DNA from 2 places in the Streptomyces nogalater genome. Region 2 is predicted to be linked to the other one. Evidence: predicted binding sites of a transcription regulator. Region 2 holds the regulator's gene; the other holds the start of a gene.

Region 1 (11,488 bases), on a different contig from region 2:
CCCGACGATGCCGAGGACGAAGTCGGAGGAGAACTCCCTGAGATCCGCGTCGACGAAGCAGACGATGTCCCCGCCGGTCACCAGCAGCGAGCGCCACAGCACCTCGCCCTTGCCGGGGACGGCCGGGACGCGGGGCAGGATCTCGTCGCGGTGGACGACCCGGGCGCCGGCCCGCGCGGCGACCTCGGAGGTGCGGTCGGTGGAGCCGGAGTCGACGACCACGATCTCGTCGACGAGCGGGAGCCGCTCGACGAGATCGCGGCGGATGGCGGTGACGATCTCGCCGACCGTCTCCTCCTCGTTGAGGGCGGGCAGTACGACGCTGATCGTCTGGCCCGTGCGCTGCTTGGCGGCCAGCACCTGGTGCGGCGGTCGGTCGGCCACGGACCAGGAGCGGCGGCTCAGCCAGCGCTCGACTTCTTCCAGCACGGTCGGCGGCTCCTCACTGTCACCACCACACGTCACCGTGTGATGCATCTCGCGGTTCGGACGACTATCTCAACTGTCCTGGCCTTCGGTTACAGTCTTGAACAACGCCGATGACCATCGCATGTCGGGGGGTCAAGCGGCGTTGACAACCACATACAGCTCATCCAGAGGGGCAGAGGGACACGGCCCGATGAAGCCCCGGCAACCCTCCAGCCGATTCTCGTCTTCTTCCGAGCGAGGCTCCCGGCTAGGGAAGGTGCCAAATCCGTCTCACGGCGAGATGCGTCGTGAGGAAGATGAGGAGAAAGGGCCTCGCCTCACATGGCTGTGCAGACAGTTGCCACCCCCAGCGACTCCACCGTGGACCTCGGTCCCGCCTCGGCCCTCAGCTGTCGCGAGTGCGGCCACCGGGTACCCCTCGGACCGGTCTTCGCCTGCGAGGAGTGCTTCGGCCCGCTGGAGATCGCCTACGACTTCTCCGCCTACGACACCGAGGAACTGCGCCGGCGCATCGAGGCCGGTCCCGCCAGCATCTGGCGCTACGCCCCGCTGCTGCCGGTCCCGGCCGACGTCGCCGGAAAGCCCAATCTCAACCCCGGCTGGACCAAGCTCGTCAAGGCCGACAACCTCGCCCGGGAACTGGGCGTGACCGGCGGCCTGTACGTCAAGGACGACTCCGGCAACCCGACCCACTCCTTCAAGGACCGGGTCGTCGCCCAGGCCCTGGAGGCCGCCCGCGCCTTCGGCTTCACCACCCTGTCCTGCTCCTCCACCGGCAACCTCGCCGGTGCCGTCGGCGCCGCCGCCGCCCGGGCCGGCTTCCGCTCCTGCGTGTTCATCCCGCACGACCTGGAGCAGGGCAAGGTCGTCATGGCCGCGGTCTACGGCGGAGAACTCGTCGGCATCGAGGGCAACTACGACGACGTGAACCGCTTCTGCTCCGAGCTGATCGGCGACCCGGCCGGCGAGGGCTGGGGCTTCGTCAACGTCAACCTGCGGCCCTACTACGCCGAGGGCTCCAAGACGCTGGCGTACGAGATCTGCGAGCAGCTCGGCTGGCGGCTGCCCGACCAGATCGTCATCCCGATCGCCTCCGGTTCCCAGCTGACGAAGATCGACAAGGGGCTCCAGGAGCTGATCAGGCTCGGTCTCGTCGAGGACAGGCCGTACAAGATCTTCGGCGCCCAGGCCGAGGGCTGCTCCCCGGTCTCCACCGCCTTCAAGGCCGGCCACGACGTCGTACGGCCGCAGAAGCCGGCCACCATCGCCAAGTCCCTGGCGATCGGCAACCCGGCCGACGGCCCCTACGTCCTGGACGTGGCCCGGCGCACCGGCGGTGCCGTGGAGGACGTCACGGACCCGGAGATCGTCGACGCCATCCGGCTGCTGGCGCGCACCGAGGGCATCTTCGCGGAGACGGCGGGCGGGGTGACCGTCGGCGTGACCCGCAAGCTGCTCAAGGAGGGCGTGCTGGACCCGGCCAAGACCACGGTCGTCCTCAACACCGGCGACGGCCTGAAGACCCTGGACGCGGTCGCCGGGACCGGCCTGACCGCCACCATCCGCCCGACCCTGGACTCCTTCCGAGAGGCTGGCCTCGCATGAGCGTGACCGTTCGCATCCCCACCATCCTGCGCACCTACACCGGCGGCAAGGCCGAGGTCCCGGCCGAGGGCGGCACGCTCGGCGAGGTCATCGCGGACCTGGAGAAGAACCACACCGGGATCGCCGCCCGTGTGCTGGACGACCAGGGCAAGCTGCGCCGGTTCGTCAACGTGTACGTCAACGACGACGACGTGCGCTTCGAGCAGGGCCTGGACACGGCGACCCCCGACGGCGCCGGGATCTCGATCATCCCCGCGGTCGCCGGCGGCTGACCCCTTACCGACGGCCGGGCCGGTCACTGACCGTCCACTCGATTGCCCCCTCCGTGAGAGAAACGGAGGGGGCAATTCTGCGTGATTGAACGCGGTAGAGTTGGGGAACACGGTCGCGGCCGGGTGGTCGCGAGCCCTGGAATCATGCCGCGCGCCCCGTTAAGAAGTAGCCAAGTTGTGCGGGTTCTGCGCGGCTTTTGTGGCTTTTATGGGGCCCGACTTGCCCTGGAGTCGGGTGAATTCTCGCCATATTCCGGACCCCTGACGTCCAGAATTCTCGTCCGATTGACCTGTTGCAGACGGCAGTTGGACAGATACATTCGGCCGCGGTCGACGCGTTCCGGCGCACGCCCCCGACCAGTTGGGGGGTGAGGTCTGACCCGGGTCCGCGAAGTGTGGATCTGTGCAAGGGCCAGTAATAGGGGAGTTAGGCATGGCTCAGGGCACCGTCAAGTGGTTCAACGCGGAGAAGGGGTACGGCTTCATCGCGGTCGACGGTGGTGCGGACGTCTTCGTCCACTACAGCGCGATTCAGATGGACGGCTACCGCACCCTGGAAGAGGGCCAGCGGGTCGAGTTCGAGATCTCGCAGGGCCAGAAGGGTCCGCAGGCCGACATGGTTCGCGTCACCGCCTGAATGTTTTTCGTGTGAAGGGCCCGCACCTCGCAGAGGGTGCGGGCCCTTCTCCGTGCGCCTCTCCGTGCGCCGTGCCGGGCCCCTCGCCGTGTTCCGGTTCCCGCGTTCGCGGGCGGCTGACGGCCACTCCCCACCCGGCCGGGCGCTTGCACTCGACCATGCCGAGTGCTAATCATTGCGTTAGCACTCTGAAGGTGAGAGTGACAGTGAAGGACCGGGTCGGTGAGGCCCGCAGGCCGGGTGGGGCAAGGAACCACGAGGCCGGCGAGCCGTCCGTCGCGGGCGCGGGCGCGGTCCGAAGGAATCACCCCCAGTCCTGGAGGGACCACTTCACATGGCCAAGATCATCGCGTTCGACGAGGAGGCGCGGCGCGGCCTCGAGCGCGGCATGAACCAGCTCGCGGACGCCGTGAAGGTGACGCTCGGCCCCAAGGGCCGCAACGTCGTCCTCGAGAAGAAGTGGGGCGCGCCCACGATCACCAACGATGGTGTCTCCATCGCCAAGGAGATCGAGCTGGAGGACCCGTACGAAAAGATCGGCGCCGAGCTGGTCAAGGAAGTCGCCAAGAAGACGGACGACGTCGCCGGTGACGGTACGACCACCGCGACCGTGCTCGCCCAGGCCCTGGTCAAGGAAGGCCTGCGCAACGTCGCCGCCGGCGCCAACCCGATGGCTCTGAAGCGCGGTATCGAGAAGGCCGTCGAGGCCGTCTCCGCCGCCCTGCTGGAGCAGGCGAAGGACGTCGAGACCAAGGAGCAGATCGCCTCCACCGCGTCCATCTCCGCCGCCGACACCCAGATCGGCGAGCTGATCGCCGAGGCCATGGACAAGGTCGGCAAGGAAGGCGTCATCACCGTCGAGGAGTCCAACACCTTCGGTCTCGAGCTGGAGCTCACCGAGGGTATGCGCTTCGACAAGGGCTACATCTCCGCCTACTTCGCGACCGACATGGAGCGCATGGAGGCGGTTCTCGAGGACCCGTACATCCTCATCGCCAACTCCAAGATCTCCGCGGTGAAGGACCTGCTCCCGCTGCTGGAGAAGGTCATGCAGTCGGGCAAGCCGCTGCTGATCATCGCCGAGGACGTCGAGGGCGAGGCCCTGTCGACCCTGGTCGTCAACAAGATCCGCGGCACCTTCAAGTCCGTCGCCGTCAAGGCCCCGGGCTTCGGCGACCGCCGCAAGGCCATGCTCGGCGACATCGCCATCCTCACGGGCGGCGAGGTCATCTCCGAGGAGGTCGGCCTCAAGCTGGAGAACGCGACCCTGGACCTCCTGGGCCGCGCCCGCAAGGTCGTCATCACCAAGGACGAGACCACCATCGTCGACGGTGCCGGCTCCTCCGAGCAGGTCAACGGCCGGGTCAACCAGATCCGCGCCGAGATCGAGAACAGCGACTCCGACTACGACCGCGAGAAGCTCCAGGAGCGCCTGGCCAAGCTCGCGGGCGGCGTGGCCGTCATCAAGGCCGGTGCCGCCACCGAGGTGGAGCTCAAGGAGCGCAAGCACCGCATCGAGGACGCCGTCCGCAACGCGAAGGCCGCCGTCGAGGAGGGCATCGTCGCCGGTGGTGGCGTGGCCCTGCTGCAGGCCTCCCAGGTCTTCGAGAAGCTGGAGCTGGAGGGTGACGAGGCGACCGGCGCCAACGCCGTGCGCATCGCCCTGGAGGCCCCGCTGAAGCAGATCGCCGTGAACGCCGGCCTTGAGGGCGGTGTCGTGGTGGAGAAGGTGCGCAACCTGACCCCGGGCCACGGCCTGAACGCCGCGACCGGCGAGTACGTCGACCTGGTCGCCGAGGGCATCATCGACCCGGCGAAGGTGACGCGTTCCGCGCTGCAGAACGCCGCGTCGATCGCCGCGCTGTTCCTCACCACCGAGGCCGTCATCGCCGACAAGCCGGAGAAGGCCGCGGCCCCGGCCGGCGGCGGCATGCCGGGCGGTGACATGGACTTCTGATCGACCCGAGGGTTGATCGCCTGTCCTGATCCGAGGGCGGCACTCCTGGCTTCCGGCCGGGGGTGCCGCCCTCGGGCGTTGCCAGGCGTTCAGCTCCGGGCGCTGCTGCCGCGACGGTGAGTCCTCGCAGGGGGGTGGGGTCGTTCTCGCCGGCCGTGGCGAGGCGGGTGGGTCGGTCCACCGAGGAAAGTGCGGGCAATTCACCCGGTTGTCGGCGGGCGGGGCTTATGGCGGGGTTCACACGGCCGGGTGGCGCGGTCCGGGAATGGGGTACCGGGGTTCCGGCATTGCTTAAGGTGCTGCAACAATGCGTCCGCACATACCAGCTGGTCGCCCTGCACTGCTAGGAGCCCCCCATGACCACCTCCGCGCCCGCCTCCTCCCGAGCGGCCCGCGTCCTGTCCCGCCCCGTCCGGCTGAACGGCCTCACCGTCCCGAACCGGATCGTGATGGCGCCGATGACCCGGAAGTTCTCCCCGGACGGCATCCCCGGCGCGGACGTGCGCTCGTACTACGCCCGCCGTGCCGCCGCCGGCGTCGGCCTCGTCATCACCGAGGGCACCTACGTGGGCCACGAGTCGGCCGGCGAGAGCGGCCGCGTCCCGCGGTTCCACGGCGAGGAGCAGCTGGCGGGCTGGGCCAAGGTCGCCGAGGAGGTGCACGCGGCGGGCGGCGCCATCGTCCCGCAGCTGTGGCACATCGGCATGGTCCGCAAGCAGGGCCAGCGGCCCTACCCGGACGCCCCCGCCATCGGCCCCTCCGGCCTGGTCACCGCGGGCGCCGAGCCCACCGGAGCGACGATGACGCGAAAGGACATCGACGACGTCGTCGGCGCCTTCGCGCGGGCCGCGGCCGACGCCGAGCGGATCGGCTTCGACGGCGTGGAGATCCACGGCGCCCACGGCTATCTGCTGGACCAGTTCCTGTGGGCGGGCACCAACCGCCGCACCGACGCCTACGGCGGCGACGCGGTGGCCCGCACCCGGTTCGCGGCGGAGGTCGTCGCCGCGGTCCGCGAGGCGGTCTCCCCGGAGTTCCCGGTGATCTTCCGCTACTCGCAGTGGAAGCAGCAGGACTACACCGCCCGTCTCGCCGAGACCCCCGGCGAGCTGGAGGCCGTCCTCACCCCGCTCGCCGAGGCCGGTGTCGACGTCTTCCACGCCTCCACCCGCCGCTACTGGCAGCCCGAGTTCGACGGCTCCGACCTGAACCTGGCCGGCTGGACCAAGAAGCTCACCGGCAAGCAGGTCATCACGGTCGGCTCGGTCGGCCTCGACGGCGACTTCATCAACGCCTTCCAGGGCGAGAGCTCCTCGGTCAAGGGCATCGACAACCTCCTGGACCGCCTGGAGGCCGACGAGTTCGACCTGGTGGCCGTCGGCCGCGCGCTGCTCCAGGACCCCGAGTGGGCGGCCAAGGTCCTCACCGACCGCTTCGACGAGCTGAAGCCCTACGACGCGTCGGCCCTCGCCACCCTGAGCTGAACCGCCGCTACAGGTTGCCCAGCGGTTCGATGTCGACCCGCATCGGCGTCCCCCACACCCGCAGCACCTCGTAGTCGGTGAACTCGTGGACGAGCCGGTACGCCATGGCGGGCCGGGAGCCGCGCCGCTGGGCCGCGAGATAGACCTCCGCCTCGTGCCGGTCCCGGCGGGGCGTGCCGCACAGCTGCCACTCCTGCCCGTTCCACAGCTCCGGCAGCCACCGCTGCTGGGGCTGTGGGCGGTCCCCGCGCACGCCGTACCGGGAGGGCGCGGTGGGAACGGGCTCCGCCGGGCGCGGCCGGGCGCCCTGGTACTCCGAGCGGCGCGCGGCCCGGCGCCGGGTCTCGCACAGCAGGCACAGGTCGGGGGCGCTCTCGTCCACGGGACCCTGCGGATGCTCGGGGCACCGGGTGGCGGGCGCCCCCGCGGTGACGCTGTCCTCCAGCAGGTCCAGGGCGCGCCGCAGGTCGTCCTTGATCTCGTGCAGCCGGGCGTCCGGCGTGTCGGCGGTCAGGGCCTCGCCGTGCTCCCCGAGCAGCCTGAGAGCCCGTCCGAGGGCGGTGAGCTGGGCGTGGTTCATATCGGTCGGTCGCCTCCTCCCCTCCATGGTGCCCTGGCCCGCGCCGGGGAGCGGACCGTGGTGGAGTGGGCTTCATGACGACGCGCCGCGCGGGCCGCCTGCCGGAGGCCCTCCACCGCTTCAACGCCGCCCACCCCTGGGACCACAACGCCCACTACCACCCCTGGCTGCTACGGCAGTTGCCCCGCCGGTTCCAGGCCGCGCTGGACGTGGGCTGCGGCAGCGGGGAACTGGCGCGGCTGCTCGCCCGGCGCGCCCGGGAGGTGCACGCCGTCGACTCCGACCCCGACATCCTGGACCGGGCCCGGCAGTCCACGCCCGGCACCGCGCCCGTCACCTACCACGTCGCCGACGCCTCCCGGCGACTCCCCGACGGGCCCTACGACGTGATCACCTGCGTCGCCGCGCTCCATCACCTCCCCCTCGCCGAGACCCTCACCCGGCTCCGGGACCGGCTCGCGCCCGGCGGGGTGCTGGCCGTCGTCGGCTGCGCGCGGGCGTCGGACCCCCTGGACCACGCGCTCGGGCTGGTGGCCGTACCGCTCAACGCGCTGACGGGCTGGGCGAAGAACCGCGGCCGGCCGGCCCCGCGACGGCCCCTGTCCATGACGGCTCCCACCCTGGAGCCGCGGGAGACCTACGCCGAGGTCTCCCGCACGGCCCGCCGCGTCCTGCCCGGCGCCCGGCTGCGCCGCCGGCTGTTCTGGCGCTACACGCTGGTGTGGCGGGCACCCGCGCCCTAGGCGTGCGGTGCGCAGAGGCGTGCGGTGCGCAGGGGCGGGCGCCGCGGCGGCCGGGGTGTCGCCGCAGGTGTGGTGCCGGTGTGGTGACGCGCCCGTGTCGCGGCCCGGGCGCGTGTCAGCCGGACGCGTGGGCCAGGGCGGCGCGCAGGTGGCCGCCGGATTCCTCCAGCAGCCGGGCCGCCGTGGGACCGTCGACGCCGGCGAGCAGGGTCAGGATCGCGTGCTTCACCTCGCCGCCGGTCTCCGTGAGGGCCTGGTCGATCTCGGTGTCACCCGCGCCCGTGGCCAGGGCGACGATCCGGTGCGAGCGGGCCCGGAGCTTGGCGTTGGAGGCCCGCACGTCGACCATCAGGTTCCCGTACGTCTTGCCCAGCCGGATCATCGTGATCGTCGACAGCATGTTCAGCACCAGCTTCTGGGCCGTGCCCGCCTTCAGCCGGGTGGAGCCGGTGATCAGCTCCGGACCGACGACCACCTCGATGCGGTGCTCGGCGGCGGCACCCAGCGCGCTGTGCTCGTTGCAGGCCAGGCCGACGGTCAGCGCGCCGAGTTCCCGGGCGTGCTCGACGGCGCCGACGGCGTAGGGGGTGCGGCCGGAGGCGGAGACGCCCACCACGCTGTCGTCCGGGGTGATCTTCAGCGCGTCCAGGTCCCGGCGGGCCAGCTCCGCGGAGTCCTCGGCGCCCTCCACGGAGGTGACCATCGCCGGAGGGCCGCCCGCGATCAGGCCGACGACCTGGTCCGGGTCGGTGTTGAAGGTGGGCGGGCACTCGGAGGCGTCCAGCACGCCCAGCCGGCCGGCGGTGCCGGCCCCGGCGTAGACGAGCCGGCCGCCGCGGGCCATGCGTGCGGCCACGGCGTCGACGGCGGCGGCGATCCGCGGCAACTGTCCGGCCACGGCGCCGGGCACGCCCGCGTCCTCGCCGTTCATCAGCCGGGCGATCTCCAGGGTGGGCAGCCGATCGATGCCGGCCAGCTCGGGCCGGAAGGCCTCGGTGGTCAGGGAGGCCAGCTGACTGCGCAGGTCGTGAGAGGTCATAAGGGGGGTGGCTCTCTCCGGTACGGGGACGTGCTGTCCCTACGGTCTATCGCGAAGCGCTCCGGTGCCGGTGCGCCAGCGCCTCGTAGGACGCGGCCAGCGCCGGTGCCGCCGTCTCGTACGTCCGCTGCGCCACCCCGACGAACAGACAGTCCACCACCAGCAACTGGCTTGTCCGGGAGGACATCGCGGCGGGCCGCAGCTCCGTCTCCCGCGAGGTCGACGTGGTCAGCACGAGATCGGCGTACTGGGTGACCGGCGAGTCGGGCCGTCCGGTGACGGCCACCGTCGTCGCCCCGTGCTCGAAGGCGACCCGCAGCGGCTCGATGACGTCCCCCGTCGTCCCGGAATGCGTGATCGCGATCGCCACATCACCCGAACGGAGCTGCACGGCGTTGGTCACCGCCAGATGCGGGTCGCTGTGCGCGTGGGCTATGAGGCCTATCCGCAGCAGCTTCTGGGTGAGGTCCTGGGCGACCAGCCCGGACGCCCCCACGCCGTACACATCGGTGCGCCGGGCCGCGACCAGCGCGGTGACGGCCGCGCCGAGCTGCCCGGTGTCGAGTCCGGCGGCCGTGTCGGCGAGGGTCTGCTGCTCCTCGTAGGCCAGCTTGGCGACGACGTCGTCCAGGGAGTCGTCCACCGCGATGTCGGTGGTGATCGCGGGTGCGCGGCCGGACTGCTGCTGGGCGGCGAGTCCGGCCAGGGCGAGCCGCAGGTCCCGGTAGCCCGGGTAGCCCAGCAGCCGCGCGGTGCGCACGACGGTGGCCTCGCTGGTGCCGGTGAGTTCGGCGAGGCCGGTGACCGTGAGGGCGGCGCAGCCGGCCGGGTCGTTGGCGACGGCCTCGGCGACCCGCTGCATGGACCGGGTCATGGAGGGGGCGAGCGTACGCACCTTCGCGGCGAGGGAGCCGACCGGACTGCCGAAAATTTCCTTCACGTCCTGGGTCACGAATGAAAGATATTTTCGGTTCGGTGTCCCGGTCAAGAGTGCGCACAATGGGGTGCATGGACCCCATCAGCCCCCTGGAACAGGCGTTGCACGCGGCCCGCGCCCTGGTGCTCGCGGACCTGGTCGCGCGCGAGGTCGCCGAGGCCGACGTGGTCTCGCTGGTGGAGGAGTCCATCGCCCAGCGGCGCTGGTGGGTCGAGCAGTGGCCGGACGGCGCCGCCTTCGTCGCCGGGCTGGTCGCCCAGGACGTCCAGGACGCGCTGCTGGAGCGGTACGGCCGCTGGCCGCTGTGCCCGGTGTGCGGCTCCGGCGACCCGCACGCGCTGGACGTGGAACCGGAACTGGGCCCCGACCCGCACTGGGTGTGCCACAAGGCGGGCGTGAAGGTCGCGTCGGTCGGCTCCCTCGGCTCGGCCACCGGCGGAACGGTCTCGTCGTGACCCTGTACGTCGACCCGCCCGCCTGGCCCGGCCACGGCCGCCTGTGGTCACACCTGGTCAGCGACGTGTCGTACGACGAACTGCACGCTTTCGCGGCCCGGTTGAGCCTGCCGAGGCGTGCCTTCGACGGCGACCACTACGACCTCCCGGAGCACCGGTACGCGGACGCGGTGGCGGCCGGCGCGGTGGAGGTCGGCAGCCGGGAAGTGGTCCGGCTGCTGCGGGAGTCGGGGCTGCGCCGGCCCAAGGGGCTGCGGGCGCGGCGCGGGTAGATCCGCGCAAGGCGGCGTCAGGAGCGGCGCAGATACAGCCCGAGCCCGGTTTCCATGCCGTGCTCGTCGTGGGCCGTGTGTTCCTCCTCCACGGTCGCCCGGACGAAGCCCGCGCGGGCCGCGACGCGCTGGGAGGCGGTGTTGCCGTGCTCGATGGCCAGCAGCACCAGGTCGACGTCCTCGCGGGCCAGTGCCCACTCGGTCAGCGCGCGCAGCGCCTCGGTGGCGTAGCCCTGGCCGCGGGCCTCCTCGACGAGGTCGTAGCCGATCTCCACCCGGCCCTCCTCGTCCGGGGCGCCGTGGAAGCCGATGCCGCCGAGGGCGCGGCCGTCCTCGTTGCGGACGAGGGCGAAGACCCCGAACTCCGGCCGGTGCACGCCCGCTTGGTACGCCTTCACCAGCAGGCCGGCGGCCTGCTGGGTGCCGGTGTACGGCTCGCCGCCGAGCCAGTCGAAGCCGCCGTCGCCGCCGAGGCGCAGATCGTGGGCGGCGGCCGGGCGGATGCCGGTGAGGGTGCACCGCTCGGTGGCGACGACGAGATTGTTGCGCCAGCGCCACTCGGTGACCGGGGCGCGGCCGGGCAGTTCGCCGCGGCCGGTGGCCCACAGCAGGGTCGGCCAGGGCTCGGGGCCCGGCTGGACGTGCGGGAAGATCCAGGCCAGGACGGATTCGGCGAGGTCCGCGGAGGGCTCGTAGGGCAGGCCGAGGCCGCGGGCCATGTCATGGGTGTGCAGCAGCACCTCGGCGACGCCCATCGCCGCGAAGCCCGCGCGGTCGGCGCTGCCGTACGGGTAGGGGTGGTAGGCGCGCACCCCGGGCGGGGCGGTGTCGACGGCCGCCGCCAGCAGGCCGCCGGTCGCCTCGACGACCTGGAGCAGGTCCGCGTTGCCGGTGCCCTTGTCGGGGGTCAGCGCGAAGGGCACGTAGCCGTCCTGGGCGCGTGCGACCAGGTTGGAGGCGTAGGCCACCAGGTCGTCGGCGACGTGCACGGCGGTGGTGCGGCAGTCCCACTCCAGCCCCCCGGCCGGGACGGCCGTCCAGTCGCGGTCCACCGCCGGGCGCAGGGCCGCGAGGCAGC
Region 2 (11,488 bases):
CGGTGCCACCACGACCGTCTACCCGCAGACCAACGCCGACGAGTCCGCGTTCATCCTCTCCGACTCCGAGAGCCGCGTCCTGGTCGCCGAGGACGCGGCACAACTCGCCAAGGCCGTGGCGAAGCGCCCCGAGCTGCCCGCGCTCACCAAGGTCGTGGTGATCGACCCGGCCGGTGTGGAGACCGGGGACTGGGTGATCAGCCTCGCCGAGCTGGAGGAGCGCGGAGCCGCCTACCTGGAGCAGCACCCGCAGCTGATCAAGGAGCGGGTCGGGGCGATCACCAAGGACCAGCTCGCCACCCTCATCTACACCTCCGGCACCACCGGCCGCCCCAAGGGTGTGCGTCTGCCGCACGACAACTGGGCGTACATGGCCAAGGCGATCGCCGCGACCGGCCTGGTCACCATCGACGACGTCCAGTACCTGTGGCTGCCGCTCGCGCACGTCTTCGGCAAGGTGCTCACCTCCGGCCAGATCGAGGTCGGGCACGTCACCGCCGTGGACGGCCGCGTGGACAAGATCATCGAAAACCTTCCGGTGGTGCGGCCGACGTACATGGCGGCCGTGCCGCGCATCTTCGAGAAGGTGTACAACGGCGTGGCGGCCAAGGCCCGCGAGGGCGGCGCGGCCAAGTACAAGATCTTCCAGTGGGCCGCCGAGGTCGCCCGCGAGTACGCCAAGGTCACCCAGGACAACTTCCGCCGCACCGGTGTCGCCTCGGCGCCGTTCGGGCTCGCCGCCAAGCACAAGATGGCCGACACCCTCGTCTACGCCAAGCTCCGCGAGGCCTTCGGCGGCCGGCTGCGCGCCTGTGTCTCCGGCGCCTCCGCGCTCGCGCCCGAGATCGGCTACTTCTTCGCCGGCGCCGGCATCCACATCCTGGAGGGCTACGGCCTCACCGAGACCTCCGCCGCCTCCTTCGTCAATCCCGGCGAGGCCTACCGCACCGGCACGGTCGGCAAGCCGCTGCCCGGCACCGAGGTCCGCATCGCCGACGACGGCGAGATCCTGCTGCGCGGCCCCGGCATCATGCAGGGCTACCACCAGCAGCCCGAGAAGACCGCCGAGGTGCTGGAGTCCGACGGCTGGTTCCACACCGGCGACATCGGCGAGCTGTCGCCCGACGGCTATCTGCGTATCACCGACCGCAAGAAGGACCTCATCAAGACCTCCGGCGGCAAGTACGTCGCCCCGGCCGAGATCGAGGGCCAGTTCAAGGCGGTGTGCCCGTACGTGTCCAACATCCTCGTGCACGGCGCCGACCGGAACTACTGCACCGCCCTGATCGCCCTCGACGAGCCCGCGATCCTTCAGTGGGCGAAGGAGAACGGTCTGGAGGGCACGTACGCCGAGATCGTCGCCGCGCCGCAGACCGTGGAGATGGTCGACGGGTATGTGCGGCAGCTCAACGCCGGGCTCCAGCGCTGGCAGACCATCAAGAAGTTCCGGCTGCTGCCGCGCGACCTCGATGTGGAGCACGGCGAGATCACGCCGAGCCTGAAACTGAAGCGGCCGGTGGTGGAGCGGACGTACAAGGACCTGATCGACGAGATGTACGCCGGTACCAGAGAGGCGTAGCCCGCCGGGGGCGACCGTGGGCCCCGTCCGCGGCCCGGCCGCGGTTTTCCGCCACGCGGCGCGACCGCGTACCGGCGCGGTCACGCGCCCCTTTTACGCTCACCGGCGCTCGAAAGGTTCCGTCTTCCGGTCAGTTCCGTGACTCCGCGCTTATAGACGGGTCCGGTCTGTCACCCTGGCCGCATGGACATGGCGGCCATACCCACACAGCGGGACATCGAGTCTCGGCCAGACGCGGCGCGGGGGCGGGCCACGCTGGCCGGGAGCCCCCTCGCCCCGGGGTCGGCCCGCGGGCTGGTGCGGGCCGCGCTGGCCGAGGCGCCCGGGACCCCGGCGCGGCTCGCCGACGACGCCATGGCCGTCGTCAGCGAACTGGTCACCAACGCCGTCGTACACGCCGGCACGGACGTGCACGTCGAGTGGCGGCTGGAGGAGACCGGCGCGTTCGTCATCGAGGTGAGCGACCGGCACCCCTCCCGCGCCCCACGGGACGCCGGCGGCGGCGAGGCGCCGTACGAGACCCCCGAGTACGGGCGCGGGCTGCGCCTCGTCGCCACGCTCGCCGAATCCTGGGGCGTCACCTACCGCACCGGCGCCAAGACCGTCTGGGCCCGGCTGCCCCCGGGCGGCAGCGACGCCCTCGACGGCCCCGCTCCCGGCCCCGCCCTGGAGGTCGCCGAGGACCTCGCCCCGCAGCCGCACCGCGCCGACGGCGACCGGGACTGGCTCGGCCGGGGCGCCCTGTCCTTCCTCGCCGAGGCCTCCGACCTGCTCGCCGGACAGCTCGACGAGAACCTGGTCGCCGCGCTCACCGGCCAGCTGATCGTGCCCCGGCTGGCCGACTGGTGCGCGGTCTGGCTGGAGGACGAGGCGACCGCCCGCGGCGGCGCCCGCGACGGCCCCGCCCGGGTCTGGCACGCCAGCGAGGCCCGCATCGAGGAACTGCGCGCCGCGCTGGAGAAGGAACCGCCGCGCCCGCCGGACGGCACGCGCTCCGGCCCCGGGCCCTACCCCTGGCCCGGCCACGCGCTCGGCCCGCACGGCACCGACGGAACGGCGCTGGCCTACCGGCTGGTCGCGGGCGGCCGGCCGCTCGGCACGCTGGTCATCGGCCGGTGCGGACCGGCCGGCTTCCCGGACGAGATCACCGGCCTGGTCGAGGACCTGAGCCGACGGGTCGCCCTGGCCATCGGCGCGGCCCGCCAGTACGCCCGCCAGGCCACCATCAGCGCCGTCCTCCAGCGCGGTCTGCTGCCCGGCGCGGTGGCCGAGATCCCCGGTGTGCGCAGCGCGCTGGTCTACGAACCCTGCGACCAGGGCGGCCCCAGCGGCGACTTCTACGACCTGTTCCCGGCGGGCGACGGACGCTGGTGCTTCGCCGTCGGCGACGTCCAGGGCAAGGGCCCCGAGGCGGCCGTGGTGATCGGCCTCGCCCGTCCCTGGCTGCGGCTGCTCGCCCGTGAGGGATACGGCGTCGCCGACGTCCTGGACCGCCTCAACCAGCTGCTGCTGGACGACGCCACCGAGGCCGCCGACGCGGCGGCCCGCGCCCTGGTCGCCGCCGGCGGCCGGCCGCCGGCCCTGGGGGACGGCCCGCAGACCCGCTTCCTCTCCCTCCTCTACGGCGAGCTGACCCCGCACGCCGACGGGATCCGCTGCACCCTCGCCTCCGCCGGCCACCCGCTGCCGCTGGTCCTCGCCCCGGACGGCACCGTGCGCACCGTCGCCCGCCCGCAGACCCTGCTCGGTGTGGTGGAGGACGAGACGTACACCAGCGAGACCGTGGAGCTGCGGTCCGGTGACAGCCTGCTGTGCGTCACCGACGGGGTGACCGAGCGGCGCTCCGGTACCCGCCAGTTCGACGACGGCGACGGACTTGCCCACGCCCTGTCCGGCTGCGCCGGGCTCGGCGCCGAGCTGATCGCGGAGCGCATCCGCCGCCTGGTCCACGACTTCGGCGCCGACCTGCCCGCGGACGACCTGGCCCTGCTGGTCCTCCAGGCCGAGTGACGCCCCCGGGCCGCGGGCAGCGGGGCAACGCCCGCGGTGCTGGACAATGGAAGGCATGCCTTCCGCACTCCCCGACGGCGAGCCCGTCCCCGCCGACGGCGCGCTGCCCGCGTCCGCGCTCGCCGGGGCCGCCGCCCGCCCGCTCGGTTTCTATCTGCACGTCCCGTACTGCGCGACCCGCTGCGGCTACTGCGACTTCAACACCTACACCGCGACCGAGCTGCGCGGCACCGGCGGAGTGCTCGCCTCCCGGGACAACTACGCGGACACCCTGATCCAGGAGATCCGGCTGGCGCGCAAGGTGCTGGGCGACGACCCGCGCGAGGTCCGCACGGTGTTCGTCGGGGGCGGTACGCCGACCCTGCTGGCCGCCGGGGATCTGGTACGGATGCTCGGGGCGATCCGCGAGGAGTTCGGTCTCGCGCCGGACGCGGAGATCACCACGGAGGCCAACCCGGAGTCCGTCGACCCCGCCTACCTGGCCACCCTCCGCGAGGGCGGTTTCAACCGGATCTCCTTCGGTATGCAGAGCGCCCGGCGGCATGTGCTGAAGGTCCTCGACCGCACCCACACCCCCGGCCGTCCCGAGGCGTGCGTGGCGGAGGCCAGGGCGGCGGGCTTCGCACACGTCAACCTCGACCTGATCTACGGCACGCCGGGGGAGAGCGACGACGACTGGCGGGCCTCCCTGGAGGCCGCCCTGGGCGCCGGCCCCGACCACGTCAGCGCCTACGCGCTCATCGTGGAGGAGGGCACCCGGCTGGCCCGCCGGATCCGCCGGGGCGAGGTCCCGATGACCGACGACGACGTGCACGCCGACCGGTACCTGATCGCCGAGGAGACGCTGGGCCGGGCGGGCTACGAGTGGTACGAGGTCTCCAACTGGGCCACCTCCGAGGCGGGCCACTGCCTGCACAACGAGCTCTACTGGCGCGGCGCCGACTGGTGGGGCGCCGGACCGGGGGCGCACTCGCACGTGGGCGGCGTGCGCTGGTGGAACGTGAAGCACCCCGGCGCGTACGCGGCGGCGCTCGCGGACGGACGCTCTCCGGGCGCCGGCCGCGAGGTCCTGTCGGACGAGGACCGCCGCGTGGAGCGGATCCTGTTGGAACTGCGGCTGCGCGAGGGTGTCCCGCTGTCCCTGCTGAAGGAGGAGGGCCTCGCGGCTGCCCGGCGCGCGCTGGCGGACGGGCTGCTCCAGGAGGAGCCGTACGAGGGGGGACGGGCCGTCCTCACCCTGCGCGGACGTCTCCTGGCGGACGCGGTGGTACGGGACCTCGTGGACTGATCACTCGGGTGAGCGAATCCCCCCGGAGCGCCCGTTCGGTCCCTGACCTGGTTCGTAGGCTGCCGCCGGGGGGACGCGGCGAGTGCGTCCTGCTGACGTCAGGCCCCACCGCTGCCCGTGACGAAGTCGATCAGTTCCTCCACGCGTCCCAGCAGTTCCGGCTCCAGGTCCCGGTAGGACCCCACCCGCTTCAGGATCGCCTGCCAGACCGCGCCGGTGTTCTCCGCGGGCCAGCCCAGCGCCCGGCACACCCCCGTCTTCCAGTCCTGGCCCTTCGGCACCGCCGGCCACGCCTCGATGCCCAGGGAGGAGGGCTTCACCGCCTGCCAGATGTCGATGTACGGGTGACCGACGACCAGGGCGTGGTCGCTGGTGACCGACTGGGCGATCCGCCACTCCTTCGTGCCCGGCACCAGGTGGTCCACCAGAACGCCCAGGCGGGCGTCGGGGCCCGGGGCGAAGGAGTCCACGATGGCCGGCAGGTCGTCCACGCCCTCCAGGTACTCCACGACCACGCCCTCGATGCGCAGGTCGTCGCCCCAGACCTTCTCGACCAGCTCGGCGTCGTGCCGGCCCTCGACGTAGATACGGCCGGCGCGGGCCACGCGCGCGCGTGCCTGCGGGACGGCGATCGAGCCGGACGCCGTACGGGTGGGGCGTGCCGGGGAGGCGGCCGGGCGGACCAGCGTGACCGCCTTGCCCTCCAGCAGGAAGCCGCGCGGTTCCAGCGGGAAGACGCGGTGCTTGCCGAAGCGGTCCTCCAAGGTCACCGTGCCCGCCTCGCAGCGGATCACCGCCCCGCAGAACCCGGTACCGGCCTCCTCCACCACCAGGCCCGGCTCGGCGGCCACCTCCGGCACCGGCTGTGGCTTCCTCTTCCAGGGAGGGGTCAGATCGGGCGAGTACACACGAGGGCGCGGGCCCGGAGGGCCCTCGTTGGAAGGGCGGTGGCGGGAGACGGGTGGGCGCATTCGGATGACGATAGGAGAAGCCGCGACGTGACAAGTGCGACACGCCGGAATCCGAACCGGAACGCCGTTCAGATCACGCCGAACCGTGCCGCCAGCTCGTCCCGTTGACGCCGTACGAACGCCGCGTCCACCACCGCCCCGTGCCCGGGCACGTACAGTGCGTCCTCGCCGCCCAGCGCCACCAGCCGGTCCAGGGCGTCCGGCCAGCGGGCGGGGACCGCGTCCGGGCCGGCCTGGGGCTCGCCGGACTCCTCCACCAGGTCGCCGCAGAAGACGATCTCCGGGGAGCCGGGGATCAGCACCGCGAGGTCGTGGGCCGTGTGGCCCGGACCCACGTTGGCCAGCAGCGCCTGGCGGCCGCCGCCGAGGTCCAGCGTCCACTCGCCGGACACCGGGTGCCGGGGGGCCACCAGCGCGTCCACCGCCTCGTCGGCGTCGGCGACCGGCAGCCCGTTGCGCACCGCGTCCAGCCGCAGCTCCGCCCGCTCGAACGCGAACACGGCGTCCAGGCCGACCGCCCCGTACACCTCCGCCCCGGCGAACGCGGCCGCGCCGAACACATGGTCGAAGTGGGGGTGGGTGAGCGCGAGATGGGTCACACGGCCGCCCGCCAGATCCTCGGCCCGCGCGCGCAGCCGGGCCCCCTCCGCCAGGCTCGAACCGGCGTCCACGAGCAGCGCCGTCCCCTCGCCCACGACCAGCCCCGCCGTGCAGTCCCAGCCCGGCAGCCGGCACCGTCCCACCCCGGCCGCCAGCCGTTCCCACCCCAGCTCTTCCCAAGTCACGGTCATACCCGCGACGCTAGCGGTAGGACCCGGCGGGGCGGGCCGACCTTGCCCCGGGTGTACCCGACGGCCGTACACTGGGCCGGGGAATGCTGGCACTCGCGTGGGAAGAGTGCCAGGCGGACGACCCGATGGGACGAGGGACGACGTGCTGGAGGTGCGCGCGGATGCTGAGTGAACGCAGGCTTCAGGTGCTGCGCGCCATCGTCCAGGACTATGTGGGCACCGAGGAGCCGGTCGGTTCCAAGGCGCTCACCGAGCGGCACAACCTCGGCGTCTCCCCGGCCACCGTCCGCAACGACATGGCGGCCCTGGAGGACGAGGGGTACATCGCGCAGCCGCACACCAGCGCGGGGCGCATCCCCACCGACAAGGGCTACCGTCTGTTCGTGGACAAGCTCGCGGGCGTGAAGCCGATGACCGCGCCCGAGCGCCGCGCGATCCAGAACTTCCTGGAGGGCGCCGTCGACCTCGACGACGTCGTGGCGCGCACGGTGCGGCTGCTCGCGCAGCTGACCCGGCAGGTCGCCGTCGTGCAGTATCCGTCGCTGACCCGGTCCACGGTCCGGCACGTGGAGCTGCTCTCGCTCGCCCCGGCGCGCGTGATGCTCGTGCTGATCACCGACACCGGCCGGGTCGAGCAGCGTATGGTCGACTGCCCGGCCCCGTTCGGCGAGGCCTCGCTGGCGGATCTGCGGGCCCGGCTGAACAGCAGGGTCGCGGGCCGCCGGTTCACCGATGTGCCCAAGCTGGTCGAGGACCTGCCGGACGCCTTCGATCCGGAGGACCGCGGTACGGTCTCCACGGTGCTCTCCACCCTGCTGGAGACACTCGTGGAGGAGAACGAGGAGCGGCTGATGATCGGCGGTACCGCCAATCTCACCCGCTTCGGACACGACTTTCCCCTCACGATCCGGCCCGTCCTGGAGGCACTGGAGGAGCAGGTCGTGCTCCTCAAGCTCCTCGGCGAGGCGAAGGACCCGGGCGTGACCGTGCGCATCGGCCACGAGAACGCCCACGAGGGACTCAACTCCACGTCCGTCGTGTCGGTCGGCTACGGTTCGGGCGGCGAGGCGGTTGCCAAGCTCGGCGTGGTCGGACCGACCCGCATGGACTACCCGGGAACGATGGGAGCGGTACGCGCAGTGGCACGGTACGTCGGACAGATCCTGGCGGAGTCGTAAGTGGCCACGGACTACTACGCCGTTCTCGGCGTGCGCCGCGACGCGTCGCAGGATGAGATCAAGAAGGCGTTCCGGCGGCTCGCGCGCGAGCTGCACCCGGACGTCAACCCGGATCCGAAGACCCAGGAGCGGTTCAAGGAGATCAACGCCGCCTACGAGGTGCTGTCGGACCCGCAGAAGAAGCAGGTCTACGACCTCGGCGGCGACCCGCTCTCGCAGTCCGGCGGCGCCGGCGCGGGCGGCTTCGGGGCCGGCGGCTTCGGCAACTTCTCCGACATCATGGACGCGTTCTTCGGTACGGCGTCGCAGCGCGGGCCGCGCTCGCGCACCCGGCGCGGCCAGGACGCGATGATCCGGATCGAGGTCGAGCTGGACGAGGCGGCCTTCGGGACGACCAAGGACATCCAGGTCGACACCGCCATCGTCTGCAACACCTGCAACGGCGAGGGCGCGGCGCCCGGCACGTCCGCCCAGACGTGTGACATGTGCCGCGGCCGGGGCGAGGTCTCGCAGGTCACCCGGTCCTTCCTGGGCCAGGTCATGACCTCCCGGCCGTGCCCGCAGTGCCAGGGCTTCGGCACGGTCGTGCCGACCCCGTGCCCGGAGTGCGCCGGCGACGGCCGCGTGCGCTCGCGCCGCACGCTCACCGTGAAGATCCCGGCCGGTGTCGACAACGGCACCCGGATCCAGCTCGCGGGCGAGGGCGAGGTCGGCCCCGGCGGCGGCCCGGCCGGCGACCTGTACGTGGAGATCCACGAGCTGCCGCACCCGACCTTCCAGCGGCGCGGCGACGACCTGCACTGCACGGTCACCATCCCGATGACGGCCGCGGCGCTCGGCACCAAGGTCCCGCTGGAGACGCTGGACGGCATGGAGGAGGTCGACATCCGGCCCGGCACCCAGTCCGGCCAGTCGATCCCGCTGCACGACCGCGGTGTCACGCATCTGCGCGGCGGCGGCCGGGGCGACCTGGTCGTGCACGTCGAGGTGCAGACCCCGACCAAGCTCGACCCCGAGCAGGAGCGCCTGCTGCGCGAGCTGGCCAAGCTCCGCGGCGAGGAACGCCCCCAGGGCCAGTTCCAGCCGGGTCAGCAGGGCCTGTTCTCCCGGCTGAAGGACGCGTTCAACGGTCGCTGACGTCGTCTGAGGGACGCGTTCGACGGTCGCTGACGTCGGCTGAGGGACGCGTCCCCGAAGGCGCCGAGCCCGGCGGGCATCCCCGGGGCATGTCGGGGGTGCCTCGGGGATATTCCGGGGGATGCCCCGATTCGGACCGGTCCCGGGGACGTGACACCATGCCGTCATGTCCTCCCCGCTGACCGATCTCCTCCCCCTCCCGATCGTGCAGGCCCCCATGGCGGGCGGAGTCTCCGTCCCGCAGCTCGCCGCCGCCGTCTCCGACGCCGGCGGCCTCGGGTTCCTCGCCGCCGGCTACAAGACCGCCGACGGGATGTACCAGGAGATCAAGCGGCTGCGCGGGCTCACGAGCCGGCCGTTCGGCGTCAACCTGTTCATGCCGCAGCCCGAGCACGCGGAGTCCGGCGCCGTCGAGGTCTACGCCCACCAGCTGGCCGGCGAGGCCGCCTGGTACGAGACCGAGCTGGGCGACCCGGACGGCGGCCGGGACGACGGCTACGACGCCAAGCTCGCCGTCCTGCTCGACGACCCGGTCCCGGTGGTCTCCTTCCACTTCGGCGTGCCGGACCGCGAGGTCGTCGCGCGGCTGCGCCGGGCCGGGACCCTCACCCTGGTCACCGCCACCACCGCGGAGGAGGCCCGCGCGGTCGAGGCGGCCGGCGCGGACGCGGTGATCGCGCAGGGCGTGGAGGCCGGCGGCCATCAGGGCACGCACCGCGACTCGCCCGAGAACGACGGCGCCGGCGTCGGACTGCTGTCGCTGCTCGCGCAGGTCCGCGAGGCCGTGGACATCCCGGTCGTCGCCGCCGGCGGCCTGATGCGCGGCGGCCAGATCGCCGCCGTCCTCGCGGCCGGCGCCGACGCGGCGCAGCTCGGCACCGCCTTCCTCGCCACCGAGGAGTCCGGCGCGCCCGACCCGCACAAACGGGCGCTGACCGACCCCCTCTTCGCGCGCACCCGGCTGACCCGCGCCTTCACCGGCCGCCCGGCCCGCTCCCTGGTCAACCGGTTCCTGCGCGAGCACGGCCCGTACGCGCCCGCCGCCTACCCGGAGGTCCACCACCTCACCTCGCCGCTGCGCAAGGCCGCCGCCAAGGCCGGTGACGCGCAGGGCATGGCGCTGTGGGCGGGGCAGGGCCACCGGATGGCCCGGGAACTGCCGGCCGGACGGCTGGTGGAGGTGCTGGCGGCGGAACTCGCCGAGGCCCGGACAGCGTTGTCGGACGAGTCCCGTAAGGGGGGTGAGGGCGCGTGACCGCCCCTGTCTTCGTCGTGGAGCACTGGAAGCCGGACGGCGACCGGTACGTCCTGGAGGGCGCCGAGGGCCGCCACGCGGTCTCCGTGAAGCGGCTGCGGCCCGGCGAGGAGGTCGTCCTCACCGACGGCGCCGGGCGCTACGCGGTGTGCGAGGTGACCGGCACCGAGGGCAAGGACCGGCTGATCGTCCGCATGGACCCGGTGGCCGAGGAACCGGCGCCCAGCCCGCGGATCACCGTCGTGCAGGCCCTGCCCAAGGGGGACCGCGGGGAGGTCGCCGTCGAGACCATGACCGAGGTCGGCGTCGACGCGATCGTGCCCTGGCAGGCGTCCCGCTGCATCACCCAGTGGAAGGGCGACCGCGGGCTGAAGGCGCTCGGCAAGTGGCGGGCCACCGCCCGCGAGGCCGGCAAGCAGTCCCGCCGGGTCCGCTTCCCCGAGGTCGCGGACGCGGCGACGACCAAGCAGGTGGCCGCGCTGCTCGCCCGCGCCGACTTCGCCGCCGTACTCCACGAGAGCGGCACGGACCGGCTGGCCACCGCACCGCTGCCCACCGAGGGCGAGATCGTGCTGGTCGTCGGCCCCGAGGGGGGCGTCTCCCCGGAGGAACTGGCGCTCTTCGCCCAGGCCGGTGCCACGCCGTACGTCCTCGGCCCGACCGTCCTGCGTACCTCCACCGCCGGCACCGCCGCCGCGGCCCTGCTCCTGGGGCGCACCGGCCGCTGGTCTTGAACACCGCTCGGAGAACACCGTGGAACTCGCCCAAGTCCGGCTCCTGGTCAGCGATTTCACCGCCTGCTACCGCTTCTACGCCGATGTCCTCGGCCTCAAGCCGCAGTCCGGCGCGACCGGGGGACCGTACGAGAAGTTCAGCCCGCACACCGGCTCCGCCGGGATCGCGCTCCAGGACCGCTCGATGATGGCCGAGGTCCTGGCCGAGCTGGGCGACACCGCCACCGGGCACCGCTCCCTGGTCGTGCTGCGCGTCGACGACCTCGACGCCTACTGTGCCGGGATCACCGCCCGGGGCGCGGCCCTGCTGCACGGTCCGGCCCCCATGACCGACCGCATGCGCGTGGCCCATCTGAAGGACCCGGAGGGCAACTTGGTGGAACTCCAGGAGTGGCTGCTGCTGCGCGGCTGACCCCGAGTGACCGGAAACCGGGGGCGGGCCGGGCCGGTCGCTGCGTAGAGTGACGGGGTGACTCAGGGCGCTTCGACGGGAACCGCAAACGGCTCCGGATACCTCCGCTTCCCCCATCTGCACGGCGACTTGG

What was found. Region 2 encodes HrcA, which represses chaperone genes, less so after heat shock. Its sites were predicted from a motif close to TTNGCACTCNGNNNNNCNGAGTGCNAA; they were not measured.
Region 1: the regulator HrcA is predicted to act here: its motif matches at 3,089-3,115, upstream of groL (chaperonin GroEL).

The regions. Positions count from the first base shown of each region.
Region 1 covers NZ_BAAASM010000037.1:144,481-155,968, forward strand. Annotated here, with positions in the region: gene ABD350_RS25710 (glucosyl-3-phosphoglycerate synthase) at 1-429, opposite strand, end outside; SAM riboswitch class I at 587-732, shown strand; gene thrC (threonine synthase) at 751-2,034, shown strand; gene ABD350_RS25720 (MoaD/ThiS family protein) at 2,031-2,306, shown strand; gene ABD350_RS25725 (cold-shock protein) at 2,740-2,943, shown strand; gene groL (chaperonin GroEL) at 3,278-4,900, shown strand; gene ABD350_RS25735 (NADH:flavin oxidoreductase) at 5,257-6,384, shown strand; gene ABD350_RS25740 (hypothetical protein) at 6,392-6,964, opposite strand; gene ABD350_RS25745 (class I SAM-dependent methyltransferase) at 7,039-7,707, shown strand; gene murQ (N-acetylmuramic acid 6-phosphate etherase) at 7,823-8,746, opposite strand; gene ABD350_RS25755 (MurR/RpiR family transcriptional regulator) at 8,793-9,698, opposite strand; gene ABD350_RS25760 (hypothetical protein) at 9,755-10,138, shown strand; gene ABD350_RS25765 (DUF4031 domain-containing protein) at 10,135-10,410, shown strand; gene ABD350_RS25770 (GNAT family N-acetyltransferase) at 10,428-11,488, opposite strand, start outside.
Region 2 covers NZ_BAAASM010000009.1:50,505-61,992, forward strand. Annotated here, with positions in the region: gene ABD350_RS08125 (AMP-dependent synthetase/ligase) at 1-1,579, shown strand, start outside; gene ABD350_RS08130 (SpoIIE family protein phosphatase) at 1,769-3,589, shown strand; gene hemW (radical SAM family heme chaperone HemW) at 3,645-4,877, shown strand; gene ABD350_RS08140 (DUF3097 domain-containing protein) at 4,976-5,848, opposite strand; gene ABD350_RS08145 (MBL fold metallo-hydrolase) at 5,917-6,639, opposite strand; gene hrcA (heat-inducible transcriptional repressor HrcA) at 6,801-7,817, shown strand; gene dnaJ (molecular chaperone DnaJ) at 7,818-8,954, shown strand; gene ABD350_RS08160 (nitronate monooxygenase) at 9,121-10,209, shown strand; gene ABD350_RS08165 (16S rRNA (uracil(1498)-N(3))-methyltransferase) at 10,206-10,943, shown strand; gene ABD350_RS08170 (VOC family protein) at 10,963-11,355, shown strand; gene ABD350_RS08175 (S41 family peptidase) at 11,413-11,488, shown strand, end outside.